One region of the Aminipila luticellarii genome, then DNA from elsewhere that is predicted to be linked to it. Evidence: predicted binding sites of a transcription regulator. Region 1 holds the regulator's gene; each other region holds the start of a gene.
The links. Region 1 encodes HrcA, which represses chaperone genes, less so after heat shock. Its sites were predicted from a motif close to TTAGCACTCNNNNNNNNNGAGTGCTAA; they were not measured.
Positions count from the first base shown of each region.

Region 2: a site for HrcA is predicted at 1,955-1,981, ahead of EQM06_RS10740 (co-chaperone GroES). Genes of this name have one in related genera too.
Region 3: a site for HrcA is predicted at 1,511-1,537, ahead of htpG (molecular chaperone HtpG). Genes of this name have one in related genera too.

Region 1 covers NZ_CP035281.1:1,136,713-1,141,095, forward strand. Annotated here, with positions in the region: gene EQM06_RS05150 (ABC transporter ATP-binding protein) at 1-554, shown strand, start outside; gene EQM06_RS05155 (ABC transporter ATP-binding protein) at 532-1,239, shown strand; gene hrcA (heat-inducible transcriptional repressor HrcA) at 1,460-2,506, shown strand; gene grpE (nucleotide exchange factor GrpE) at 2,499-3,080, shown strand; gene dnaK (molecular chaperone DnaK) at 3,094-4,383, shown strand, end outside.
Region 2 covers NZ_CP035281.1:2,314,829-2,319,211, forward strand. Annotated here, with positions in the region: gene groL (chaperonin GroEL) at 1-1,607, opposite strand, end outside; gene EQM06_RS10740 (co-chaperone GroES) at 1,625-1,903, opposite strand; gene EQM06_RS10745 (DUF554 domain-containing protein) at 2,039-2,725, opposite strand; gene EQM06_RS10750 (DNA-3-methyladenine glycosylase family protein) at 2,747-3,649, opposite strand; gene EQM06_RS10755 (Asp23/Gls24 family envelope stress response protein) at 3,686-4,383, opposite strand, start outside.
Region 3 covers NZ_CP035281.1:2,249,829-2,254,211, forward strand. Annotated here, with positions in the region: gene htpG (molecular chaperone HtpG) at 1-1,442, opposite strand, end outside; gene EQM06_RS10455 (Na+/H+ antiporter NhaC family protein) at 1,764-3,029, opposite strand; gene EQM06_RS10460 (glycyl-radical enzyme activating protein) at 3,212-4,147, opposite strand; gene EQM06_RS10465 (glycyl radical protein) at 4,168-4,383, opposite strand, start outside.

The DNA.
Region 1 (4,383 bases):
AGCTCAGTGTTTTTGAAAATGTACTGACTGCCTGTCACCGTTCAGGAAGCTACGGTCTTTTTCAATCCATTCTTCCAAGGAGAATACCCTTTACGAAGATCATACTGCCTTGGGCAGGCTCCTTTTGCAAACAAGAGGACATATTGAATCAAAAGACGTCCGAGCTGCTTAAACTGATGGGACTTTGGGAAGTGCGGGATATGGTGGCGGCAAATCTGCCCTATGGCATGCAAAGAAAGCTGGAAATAGCCAGAGCGTTAGCTTTAGATCCCAAGCTTTTACTGCTGGATGAACCGGCGGCCGGTATGAACCCGGAAGAAACGATTCAGCTGATGGAGTTGATCAGGCAGATTCGCGATGATTTTAATCTGACCGTTCTTATTATAGAGCATCACATGGATTTGATCATGGGACTTTGTGATAAAATTTTTGTATTGAATTTTGGGAAAGCATTGGCGGAAGGTACTCCCGATGAGATACAGGACGATAAACGGGTAATCGAAGCTTATCTGGGGAAGGAGGAAGATATCCATGTTGAAGGTAAACAATCTTAATGTACACTATGGCGGTATTCATGCCCTCCGAGGGGTATCCATCGATGTACAGCAGGGAGAAATCGTTACCATTATTGGTTCAAATGGCGCAGGCAAATCCTCCTTATTAAATGCTATAAGCGGTATGGTGAAATATCAGGGAGATGTGCTCTATGAAGAGCGGCCGCTTCCGAAGCAAGCTCATAAGGTTGTTAAATCGGGAGTTTGTCAAGTACCTGAAGGACGTATCATATTTGCGAACCTTACGGTACATGAAAATTTAAAAATGGGCGCATATCTTAGAAATGACACCAAAGGCATCAACGAAGATTTTGAAAAGGTGTATAATCTTTTTCCCAGATTAAAGGAAAGAGAAAAGCAGATTGCCGGTACGCTGTCGGGAGGAGAGCAGCAGATGCTTGCCATGGGCAGAGGGCTTATGTCCAATCCCAATTTAATCATGCTGGATGAACCCTCTTTAGGGTTAGCCCCGCTTTTAATCAATACCATATTTGAGATTATAGTAGAAATCAAACAAATGGGGAAAACACTTCTGCTTGTGGAACAAAATGCGTTTAAAGCGCTTTCTGTAGCGGACAAAGCTTATGTGCTGGAGCAGGGAGTCATCACAGCTTCCGGAAGTGCAAAAGAGCTTTTGGCGGATTCGACCATACAGGAAGCATACTTAGGTAAAAAAAATAAGTAAAAGAAAACGACGAATTACGAAATGTAAAAGCCGGCCTGTCAAACACCTTATTTGGCAGGTCCGGCTTTTATATTGCCCATTTTTGTCAACTATTTTGTCCGGATGCAAAAAATTATATGTTTTTTTGCAAGAAGTGTTGACATTAATACCTAAGAGTGTTAAATTAAAACTAGATTTAGCACTCAGGTGATGCGAGTGCTAACAAGAAAGGGTGAGAAAAATGGATTTAAACGAAAGGAAATTGAGAATACTGCAAGCCCTCATCGGTGATTTTATCAGAACAGGTGAGCCGGTTGGATCCAGAACTCTTTCTAAAAAGTATGCGTTAGGCGTAAGTCCGGCTACGATTCGTAATGAAATGTCGGATTTGGAGGATATGGGATTTTTAACACATCCTCATACTTCGGCAGGCAGAGTTCCTTCAGACAAAGCCTACAGACTGTATGTCAATGAACTGATGAGAAAAAAGGAACTGACGATAGAGGAAAAACAGGTAATATCGGAAAAGCTGCACAGCGATATATCGGAGTTTGAAAAAACCATTCAGCACGCAGCCAGCCTACTATCTGAAATCACCAATTTAACTTCTTTTGCTATGACACCCGAAGCAGATGAAGATCTGCTCAGATTCATTAATATTCTTCCGGTCGATCAAAGTACTGTAGTGCTGATGATTGTAGCAGAAAGCGGTAAGGTTTCCAATACAGCATTGAAGCTTAAGGTGCCGTACACGAGAGAGAATATTGAACTGCTGTCCAAATCTATGACGTACAACTTCAAAGGCAAGACCATCAGCGAGGCACTGACGGTGGATATTATAAAGTCCTTTGAAACGGATTTAGAGGCGATGGGGATGCTGGCACAGAATATTATGCCGAACTTCATGAAGACTTTAGAGAAGATGTTGAACGTAAATTTGTACATGGATGGATTGACCAATATCTTTTCCATACCGGAATACAATGATATAGATAGGGCTAAGATGTTTCTGGAACTATTAGATAAAAAAGAGGATTTTACCAAGAAGCTCATAAAAAGAGAAAATGGTGTGATTATTACTATAGGGAATGAAAACGCAGATGACATGATGCAGAATTGCAGTTTGATTACAGCGACTTATCACATAGATGGGAAGCTTGTGGGCAAGATAGGTGTAATCGGACCGACGAGAATGAAATACGACGAGGTAACTTCCGTTATCGAGTATGTAACTGAAAATTTGAACAATACTTTTAAACTGATAGGAGGTAACGAGGACGATGAGTAAAGAGCAGAAGGCTGTGGAAAAAGAGATCGCAGCAGATGATCTGGAAACCAAGGAAACTGAGGGTACGGAAGCGGCGGAGTCTACAGAAGAAGGGGCAAAAACAGAAGGGCAAGAGGCACAGCCTGAGAATGCCGGGGAAGAAAAGTCACCAGAGGCTGTGACAGAGGAAGAAGCCAATCAAAAGTATCTGAGGCTTATGGCGGATTTTCAGAATTATAAGAGAAGAACAGAGAAAGACAAAAGTGACATTTATGCATATGCAAACGAGAAACTCGTTTCAGAATTGCTTGATGTAATAGATAACTTCGAAAGAGCTCTTGCACACGGTGAGGGTGACGAAGGCTTTGTTCAGGGAATGAACAATATATTTAAGATTTTCAAGGGGGTATTGGAAAAAAGCGGGTTAGAAGAAATAGAAGCAATGGGAATCGAGTTCGATCCGAACTTTCATAACGCGGTGATGACTGAGGAAAGCAGCGAATATGAAAGCGGACATATTACTCAGGTTTTACAAAAAGGATATAAATTAAACGGTAAAGTAATACGACCAAGTATGGTAAAGGTCGCAAATTAGGAGGTAACATATCATGGGAAAAGTAATAGGTATAGACTTAGGAACTACCAATTCCTGCGTAGCTGTCCTGGAGGGCGGTGAACCTGTAGTAATCGCCAATGCGGAAGGAAATAGAACGACTCCGTCAGTAGTTGGCTTTACAAAGAACGGGGAACGACTGGTCGGCGAAACGGCAAAGAGACAAGCAATCACCAATCCGGACAGAACAATTTCATCCATCAAAACACATATGGGTTCTGATTACAAGGTTGAAATTGATGGAAAGCCGTATACACCGCAGGATATTTCAGCGATGATTTTAAGCAAACTAAAGGCAGACGCTGAAAGCTATCTGGGAGGAAAGGTAACAGAAGCGGTTATTACAGTACCGGCTTACTTCACAGACGCTCAGAAACAGGCAACAAAGGATGCCGGTAAGATCGCGGGTCTTGATGTAAAAAGAATTATTAACGAGCCTACCGCTGCATCTCTGGCTTATGGACTGGATAAGGATAACGGACATCACAAAATTTTAGTATATGACTTGGGAGGCGGTACCTTCGATGTATCTATTCTGGAGCTGGGTGACGGTGTATTTGAAGTATTAGCAACAAACGGCGATACGAAGCTGGGCGGAGATAACTTCGATAAAGTATTGATCGACTACATGGCCGATACCTTTGCCAAGGAACATGGCATAGATTTAAGAGCAGATAAAATGGCTCATCAGAGATTGAAGGAAGCGGCAGAAAAAGCAAAGAAGGAGCTTTCAAGTTCTCAGACAGCAAACATCAATCTTCCATTCATTACAGTGAGCGCTGAAGGTCCGCTGCATATGGATATGGATATCACAAGAGCGAAGTTCGATCAGCTGACTTCTGATCTTGTAAACAGAACGATTGAACCTATGCAGAAGGCTATGAAGGATGCCGGCGTAACCAATGCCGACATTGCGAAGGTAATCTTAGTCGGCGGTTCCACAAGAATTCCGGCAGTACAGGATGCTGTAAAACGAGTAACAGGCAAAGATCCGTTTAAAGGTATTAACCCGGATGAATGTGTAGCTGTTGGTGCAGCTATTCAGGCTGGCGTATTGACAGGTGAAGTAAATGACGTATTGCTTCTGGATGTAACGCCGCTTTCCCTTTCTATTGAAACATTAGGCGGAGTAGCTACAAAACTTATCGAAAGAAATACGACGATTCCTACAAAGAAGAGTCAGGTATTCTCCACTGCTGCTGACAATCAGACAGCTGTAGATATTCACGTAATGCAGGGTGAAAGAGAAATGGCAGCAGGAAATACTACGCTGGGACGTTTCCAG
Region 2 (4,383 bases), 1.2 Mb from region 1:
CCGCCGCCCATAGGAGGCATAGCCGGTTCATCCTTCTTTATATCTACGATGCCAGCTTCTGTTGTAAGAAGCATTGCAGATGCGGAGGAGGCGTTCTGAAGAGCGGATCTTGTAACCTTTGCCGGATCGACGATACCTGCATTGATCATGTCAACATATTCCTCTGTGGCTGCATTGAATCCAACACCGGCCTTGTTGTTCTTGACCTCAGCAACAATAACAGAGCCTTCACAGCCCGCATTTTCAGCGATCTGTCTAACCGGTTCTTCTAAAGCTCTCATAATGATTGCCGCGCCGGTCTTTTCATCACCGGAAAGGGTCTCAACATATTTGCTTACAGCCGGAATAGCATTGACAAGAGCAACACCGCCGCCTGCTACGATACCTTCTTCAACCGCAGCTTTGGTTGCGTTCAAAGCGTCTTCAATTCTTAATTTTCTTTCCTTCAGCTCTGTTTCAGTTGCAGCACCTACCTGAATAACAGCTACGCCGCCTGCAAGCTTTGCCAGTCTTTCCTGAAGCTTTTCTTTATCAAAATCGGAAGTCGATTCTTCATACTGATGCTTGATCTGTTTGATTCGGTTCTGAATCTCTTCAGCCTTGCCGGAACCATCCACGATAACTGTATTTTCCTTCGTTACCTTAACGGATGCAGCAGTACCTAGCATATCTAATGTAGCTTCCTTTAAGTCATATCCGACTTCCTCGGAAATAACTGTACCACCCGTTAAAATAGCAATGTCCTCCATCATAGCTTTTCTTCTGTCACCAAATCCCGGAGCCTTGACAGCTACGCAGTCAAATGTTCCTCTCAGCTTATTTACTACCAGAGTGGCAAGGGCTTCGCCGTCCACATCCTCTGCAATGATCAAAAGCTTTCTTCCCTGCTGAACGATCTGCTCCAGAATCGGAAGGATCTCCTGAATGTTTGAAATCTTTTTATCGGTCAATAGGATGTAAGGGTTCTGCATATTGGCTTCCATCTTTTCTGTATCGCTGACCATATATGCGGATAAATATCCTCTGTCAAACTGCATGCCTTCTACGACTTCCAGCGTTGTTCCCATGGATTTTGATTCTTCCACTGTGATAACGCCATCCTTGCCGACCTTTTCCATGGCCTCTGCAATCAGTTCGCCAATAGTAGAATCCGCTGCGGAAACAGAAGCGACCTGAGCGATGCTGTCCTTATTTTCCACGGTCTTTGCAATATTCTTGATTTCATCCACAGCCACATCTACGGCTCCTTGGATACCTCTCTTTAATACCATAGGGTTTGCACCGGCAGCCACATTCTTAAAGCCTTCCTTAATAATGATCTGTGCAAGAAGGGTAGCAGTAGTCGTACCATCACCTGCAACATCGTTTGTCTTTGTTGCTACTTCTTTCACAAGCTGTGCACCCATATTTTCTACGGCATCTTCCAGTTCGATTTCTCTGGCAATTGTCACACCATCATTGGTAATGACCGGCGATCCAAATTTCTTTTCAATAAGAACATTTCTGCCCTTCGGCCCTAATGTAATTTTTACAGTGTCTGCAAGCTTATCAACACCTGCTTGTAATTTTCGTCTAGCGTCTTCACCATAATGTAGTTCTTTAGCCATTTTAATTCCCCTCTTTCCTATTCTACGATTGCCAAAATATCTTTCTGGCTCATAATGGTATATTCTTCACCGGCATATTTGATTTCAGTACCTGCATACTTGGAGAATACCACCTTATCTCCGGCTTTTAATTCCATCTTTTCTTCTTCTGTTCCAGGGCCTACGGCAACTACTTCAGCCATTTGAGGCTGTTCCTTCGCCTGTCCGGGAAGAACGATCCCGCTCTTGGTCTTTTCTTCAGCTTCAACCATCTTAATTACTACTCTAGCGCCAAGCGGCTTGATTCCAAAACTCATTTTTGATACCTCCTGTTTGATATATTTGATTTTATTATTTATTATGTTTTGTTAGCACTCATTAAACCTGAGTGCTAACTCTATTTTAAACTAATCTTTTATAAAGTCAATAGTTTTTTTTCAATTTTATCGATATTATGCAAACATTCCTTCTGCAACGATAAACAGCCACGGCAGAAAGATAGCGGGGATCAGATTAGCTACCTTGATCTCCTTTATTTCCATAAAATTAAAGCCAATTCCTGCGATCAAAAGACTTCCTACGGCAGACATTTCCGTGATGATTTCATTTGTGAGCAATCCCTTCATAAAGGTCGCCCCAAGAGCGATACCCCCCTCATAAAGAAAAACAGGCACAGCGGAGAACGTCACTCCGACTCCCAATTGAGAGGCAAATACAATGGCAATGACCCCATCCAATATAGCTTTAGCAAAAAGCATTTCGTGATTTCCCTGCAATCCGCTCTCCAAAGAACCTACTATAGACATGGAGCCTGTACAAAATAAGATGGAGGCTGTCACGAAGCCCTTAGAGAAATTGCCCTCTGAAAAGCCCAGCTTCCCTTCCGCCCATTTTCCCAATCGATTCATTTGTGCATCTATGTTAATGGCCTCGCCTATAATGGCTCCGATTACCAGGCTCAGGATTAAAATCATCACCCGTTTATTTTCTAATGCTCCGGATATTCCTATATAAATAAGCGAAAGAGCAATCGCCTTCATTACCAAATTTTCAAACCGCTCCGGTACTCCTTTTATTATGTATGTTCCCGCCAATCCGCACACAACAATTGCGGCAGCATTTACTATTGGTCCAAGCATGTGTACATCCTTCCTTGCTACTCATTTTTCTAACTGTCTTATATGATAAAATAAATACTGTTGTGCTATTCCCCCATACGAACCAAAATGGTCGGCAGCATAATCTGCCATATGTTTCATATCCTTTTCGTCTATCCCATACAATCGGTGCATCACCCGGCGAACCCACACATCGATGGGAAAGCTTTCATGTTTTGCCATTCCAAACAATAATATGCAATTCGCCACCTTAGGTCCCACACCGCACAGGCTGGTCAAATACGCATACCCCTTTGCCGTATCCGCCAGGGGAAGCTGCTCCAGCGTTTGTAAAATTTCCTCTGTATCTGTCGGTTCGGCACCGGCGTGATCTGCTGCGACCTTTTTCGCGGTTTCAATGATATATTTGGCCCGATACCCCAGTCTGACGGGTGCCAGCTGTTCTTCGGTCAACCGGGCGAGAACCGGTGCTTTTGGAAAAGCAAAATAGTTTCTTCCCCGAAAGCTTCCTGCCGATTCTCCAAACAGCTCACATAAGCTCTCAATACACTTTTTTATGCGGGGGATATTGTTATTTTGAGAGATAATAAAAGAAATCAGCGTTTCCCACGGATCCTGCCTTAGGATTCGTATTCCCTGTCCGGATTTTATAGCTTCCGCCATGATGGGATCTTTTTCGGCTAAAATCCTTTTAATTTCCCCATAATCCCGATTTAAATCCAGATATCCGCACCAATGCTCTTCAAACTCTGCCTCATCAATATTATCAATACAAAGCCTGCCTTCACCTTGTTCTTCCATATATGTTTCAAAACTTATATTCACCGGCTTGCCAAAAGCGATCCCGGTATAACTGCCGTCCTGCTCTCTGTTCCACCGAAAGCACTGGCCGCAGTCAAATATATGATCCACATTAAAATCCTTAACTTTTTCTCTGACTACCATCGTGTTCTCCCAGCTTGTCTTTTTTCCCCTGGCCGTCTATATCAGCCCTTTGACCTCCACGTCTACGGAATTGATATTAAAGGCCGTCATATAAGCCACATGTTCCGTAATTTCCTGCTGCAGCTCTCTGGCACATTCCATGACCTTATTGCCATATCTCATATTTACCATGACCGTCAGGCTTATACCGGTCTTTGTATTTTGGGTGAGTACCCGCACAATCGAATGCACGCCTTTATTCTGTTCCCCCAAATAATATACGATATCGTTTACCACCTTATCCGAAATAAAAAATTCCCCTAAATAGCTGTATGTAGGCCGGACTACGGACCGTTCCTGCATATTTTCCTTACTGCCGAAACCAAACCCTCTGATCATGCGAATGGGATGCAGAAAATAGCCCGAGAAATCTGTCTTTAATTGTCCTGCAGGTACCGGAATCACGTGCTTGCCCAACTCCACCCGCTGCTTTCTGGCTGCGTTTCTTTGAGCCTTTGTCGTAATATCCTCGATAAAAATTCGTTCTTCTATCTCCGGCAGCTCCAATCTTTCGGCAATTTTGTCTACCATTCCCACAGATGTCCCCAGGATTAAGATCTTGTCCGGGTCGACTTCTTTTATTTTTTCAGCAACTGCCTTACGGTGCTCTTCATCTGTAAAAAGAGCTGTTTTTATGGCCCCGATTTTCGTCGCCTGCCTTTTGGCAGACTGTCCCTGTAAGATACGGCTCTCAT
Region 3 (4,383 bases), 1.1 Mb from region 1:
TCATCGATTTCATCCGTACAGTAAAGAATTTCATACCCCTTATCCTTAAGCATTTCAGTCTGCGGCTGTTTATCCAGCTGCTCCCTGCTCTCGCCGCAGGCATAATAAATATATTTCTGATCTTCCTTCATTCTTGAAACATATTCAGAGAATGTAACCAATTTCTTTTCGGAAGAAGAGTAGAACATCAACAATTCTTTTACGGCATCCTTATGCATGCCAAATTCATTGTACGCACCAAATTTGAGCTGCATGCCGAAGTTTTCAAAGAACTTCTCGTATTTTTCTCTGTCTGTATTCAACATGTCAAGCAGCTCAGATTTAATCTTCTTTTCCAGTCTCACAGCGATTGCTTTAAGCTGTCTGTCATGCTGCAGCATTTCTCTGGAGATATTCAGGGATAAGTCCTGAGAGTCCACCAGACCTTTTACAAAGCTGAAATAATCCGGCAGAAGATCTGCGCACTTGTCCATGATCAAAACACCGCTGGAATAAAGCTGCAGACCTTTTTCATACTCTTTCGTATAGTAGTTATACGGCGTTCTGGCCGGAACATATAACAGGGCATTATAGGTGGATACCCCCTCTACATTGGTATGAATGACTCTGGCCGGATCTTCAAAATCGAAGAATTTTTCCTTGTAGAACTGATTGTATTCTTCCGCCGTAATAGCTCCCTTGCTCTTTTTCCAGATCGGAACCATACTGTTCAGTGTTTCATCTTCTCTATATGTCTCGTATTCAGGTGTATAGTCCTTATCTGCTTTCTGTTCTTCTGTTGCCTCTTTCATTTTATGCTTTTCCACATTCATTTTAATTGGGTAACGAATGTAGTCTGAATATTTTTTAATCAGCTCTTTAATTCTGTGTTCGTGGAGATATTCTCCGTACTTTTCATCTTCCGTATCTTCTTTAATGTACAAAATAATCTGAGTCCCTACATCCTCTTTATCGCACTCTGTAACGCTGTAGCCGTCTGCTCCCGTAGATTCCCACATATATGCCTGATCCTGCCCGTATCGTTTACTTAGGACCTCTATTTTGGAAGCTACCATAAATGCAGAATAGAAGCCGACACCGAACTGTCCGATAATATCAATGTCTTCCTTGTTTTCCATTTTATCTGCATTTTCCTGCTTGAATTGAAGAGACCCGCTCTGAGCAATGGTGCCTAGGTTATTTTCAAGCTCTTCCTTGGACATACCGATACCATTATCCGTTATCGTCAAAGTCCTAGCTTCACTGTCCGCAGTCAGCCTGATGTAAAAATCCTCTCTGGAAATGCCGGTGTTTTCAGACAAGGTCAAATAATACAGCTTGTCGATGGCATCACTTGCATTTGAAATAATTTCTCTCAGGAAAATCTCTTTATGGGTGTAAATAGAGTTAATCATTAAGTCCAGCAATCTTTTGGACTCCGCTTTGAATTGCTTCTTTGCCATGGTATATTCCCTCTTTCTCTGTAATGTAATAGTATATGATTCGTATATAAAATACCCCGTTTATCGTTCTGGCACTCACTAAATAAGAGTGCTAACAAATATAATATACATCGACATCCAGCAAAAATCAAGTCAAAAAACAAAAAAAAATAGAAACAAAGCTTGTATTTTTCCTTCTCTTTTTTTATCAACATTTTCTAATAGATAAAAGTAGCGCAGCAGTTTTGAAGCTACTACGCTAACAAGCCTAATTTTTTAAAGATGTCTGAAAAAAACGAATTCTTACTGCTACGAGCTGCCTGTTGATCCGCCCATACTCGTTTAGGACATGGCAAAACCAAATATTATATATCCAACAAAGGATATGCCTGTAACAATTCCTATATACGGAAGCTGTGCAACTGCATAATCTACATTATTAATCCGGCAGGCTGAAGCTGATAGCAGCGTTACATCTGAATAGAAGCAAGCCTGCGCACCAAAGCATGCAGCTGAAATAATCGCTCCCAGTGTAAGGGGTATACTTGCGCCGCTTGAAGCCGCCAGCGGCAGAATGATTGGAGTACATACGGCAGGGATGCTCCAGATATTGCCTGTTGCGAAACATACAATGCCTATGAGTATGAATGCGATTGCCGGAAGCCACGCTGCGCTCATATACGGACCTGCAACGTCGATCAGGTAGTCAGGTAATCCGATAAGGTTGATGGATTCTCTATAAAATAATGATGTAACAAGTACAACTGCTATGAAAAGCATATCTTCAAGCCCCTTGTAGCAAGCGTCACAGAATTTTCCGAGACTCATCATCCTGGTCGGAACGAACAGAAGAAAGCAAGAGAAGATACCACAGCTTACACCATAAAGGATATCCCCCAGCCATACGGTTACAATTATAACTACTGCCATTGGTACGATGAATGCCCACAGATGTGGTGTTATTTCTTTTTCTTCCTTGGCATTATCCGTGATAGCGCCCATTACCTCACCCAGCTCATCACTTTGGTTCTGCATGTTGCTTGATGGCGGCCAAAGCTGTCCGGTTTCTGCGACCCTCTGATAGGCCTTCTTAATACCGCCCATCTTAGGAACGATTCCCAAAATGACCAGAAGTACGAAAATTACACAGATAAACGGATAAAAAAAGTATGGCATAATATGGTAGTAAATGCTCATTGCACTGCCGCCGACTACTGCCGCTTCCGGCTGTTGTTCAAAGATTCCGGAGAAGAACACCACCCATGCGGAAATTGGTATGATCAGACAAACCGGAGCCGACGTGGTATTGATGATGTAGCAAAGCATTTCTCTTGGGGTCTTGTATTCATCTGAAAGGGTAAGTACACAGTTTGCCGTAACCAGGATGCTGAGGTAGTCGTCGATAAAAATTATAACTCCGCATAACCAAGTCATTAACAACACTTGTTTCTCTGACTTGATATACTTTCTGGCTAAGTCTCCTATTGCCACAGCTCCCTTTGACTGTCTGAGCAGCTGTACGAAGCATCCGAACAGCAGACAAATAATAACGATATAGTTATTGTCTGCATCACATGATGCGGAAAGTAATGCATCCATCATGGGCATGAAGAACGCTGCCTTGTAGTAAAATATGTATCCGAGTATACCAGATAACATGATACTCAGGATACACTTCTTAGTTATTAGCGCGAATACTAAGAAACCCAGCGCTGGAATTAAGGTGATGATTCCTAAATTAGTCCCGTCCATAGCGTTTCCTTTCTCTTAAATCAATAATAAATAATTTTTCATACTCTACCCAAAATTTCCACCTTTAAATTTATTTCATTTTTAAAATAAGTTCCTATTTCTGTCAGACGCTCTTCTGCCGGCTGTTGAAAGTCCTCCTGTGTGCCGCCCACGTTTCTTTTCTTGCTGATGCCAAGGCTGTGGTAGGGGAGCAGATTTACCCGTTTCACGCCGATTTCTCTGTAAAGTTCGCCTGTGCGTTTGATTATATCGCCGCTGTCATTCACTCCTCTGATGAGAGGCATTCTCATGATCAGCTTATCCGCCGTTCTTGCATCTGCTGCGAGCATTCTCAGGTTGTCAAGGATCAGCTGATTGCTGACTCCCGTGTACTGTCTGTGAACTTCATCATCAATGGACTTCATATCATAAAGAATGTCTGTGACGTTCTCCTTGAGAGCCATTTTCATGAGAGCCTGTGAATCCCCAAAACCACATGTATCCAGACACATGTTGATTCCTCGTTTACCCGCTTCATCGATGAGCCTGCATACAAAGTCTGCGTGCATGAGGATTTCTCCTCCGCTGACTGTAATACCGCCCCCTGTGTTTTCATAAAAGCCTTTATCCTGCTCGGCTACGCGGAGTATTTCATCTATGCTCATTCGCTTGGCTACAGGTCTTAAGGCCTGTGCATAGCACTCGTCCGTACACTGGAGGCACACGTCACATTTCGCTCTGTCAATGACAACTCCCTCTTCCGGATTTATTGTCACTGCACCTTTAGGGCATATCTTGACGCAGCATCCGCATCCGATGCAGTTGTTCGGCGACTTGATAAGCTGCTGCTGCGGGTCGATCAATTCAGGATTGTGACACCACTTACAGCTAAGGGGGCAGCCCTTTAAAAATACCGTTGTCCGGATACCGGGTCCGTCTTCTACGGAAAACTTCTGAAGGCTGCCCACAAGAACACTTTCAGGTGCATTACTCATTAAAACGCCCCCCCATCTTACTAATTCTGTGATAAGTGTGCCGTTCTGTAGATAATGGTATCCTGCGCACTCTTATCCAGTTCCGTAAAGTATGCCATGTAACCTGCTACACGAACCATAAGGCCCTTGTAATTTTCCGGCTTTTCCTGGGCCTTCTTAAGGGTTTCATTATCTACCACATTTATTTGTATATGTTGTCCGCCGTCTTCAAAATACGTCTTGATGACACCCTCGAT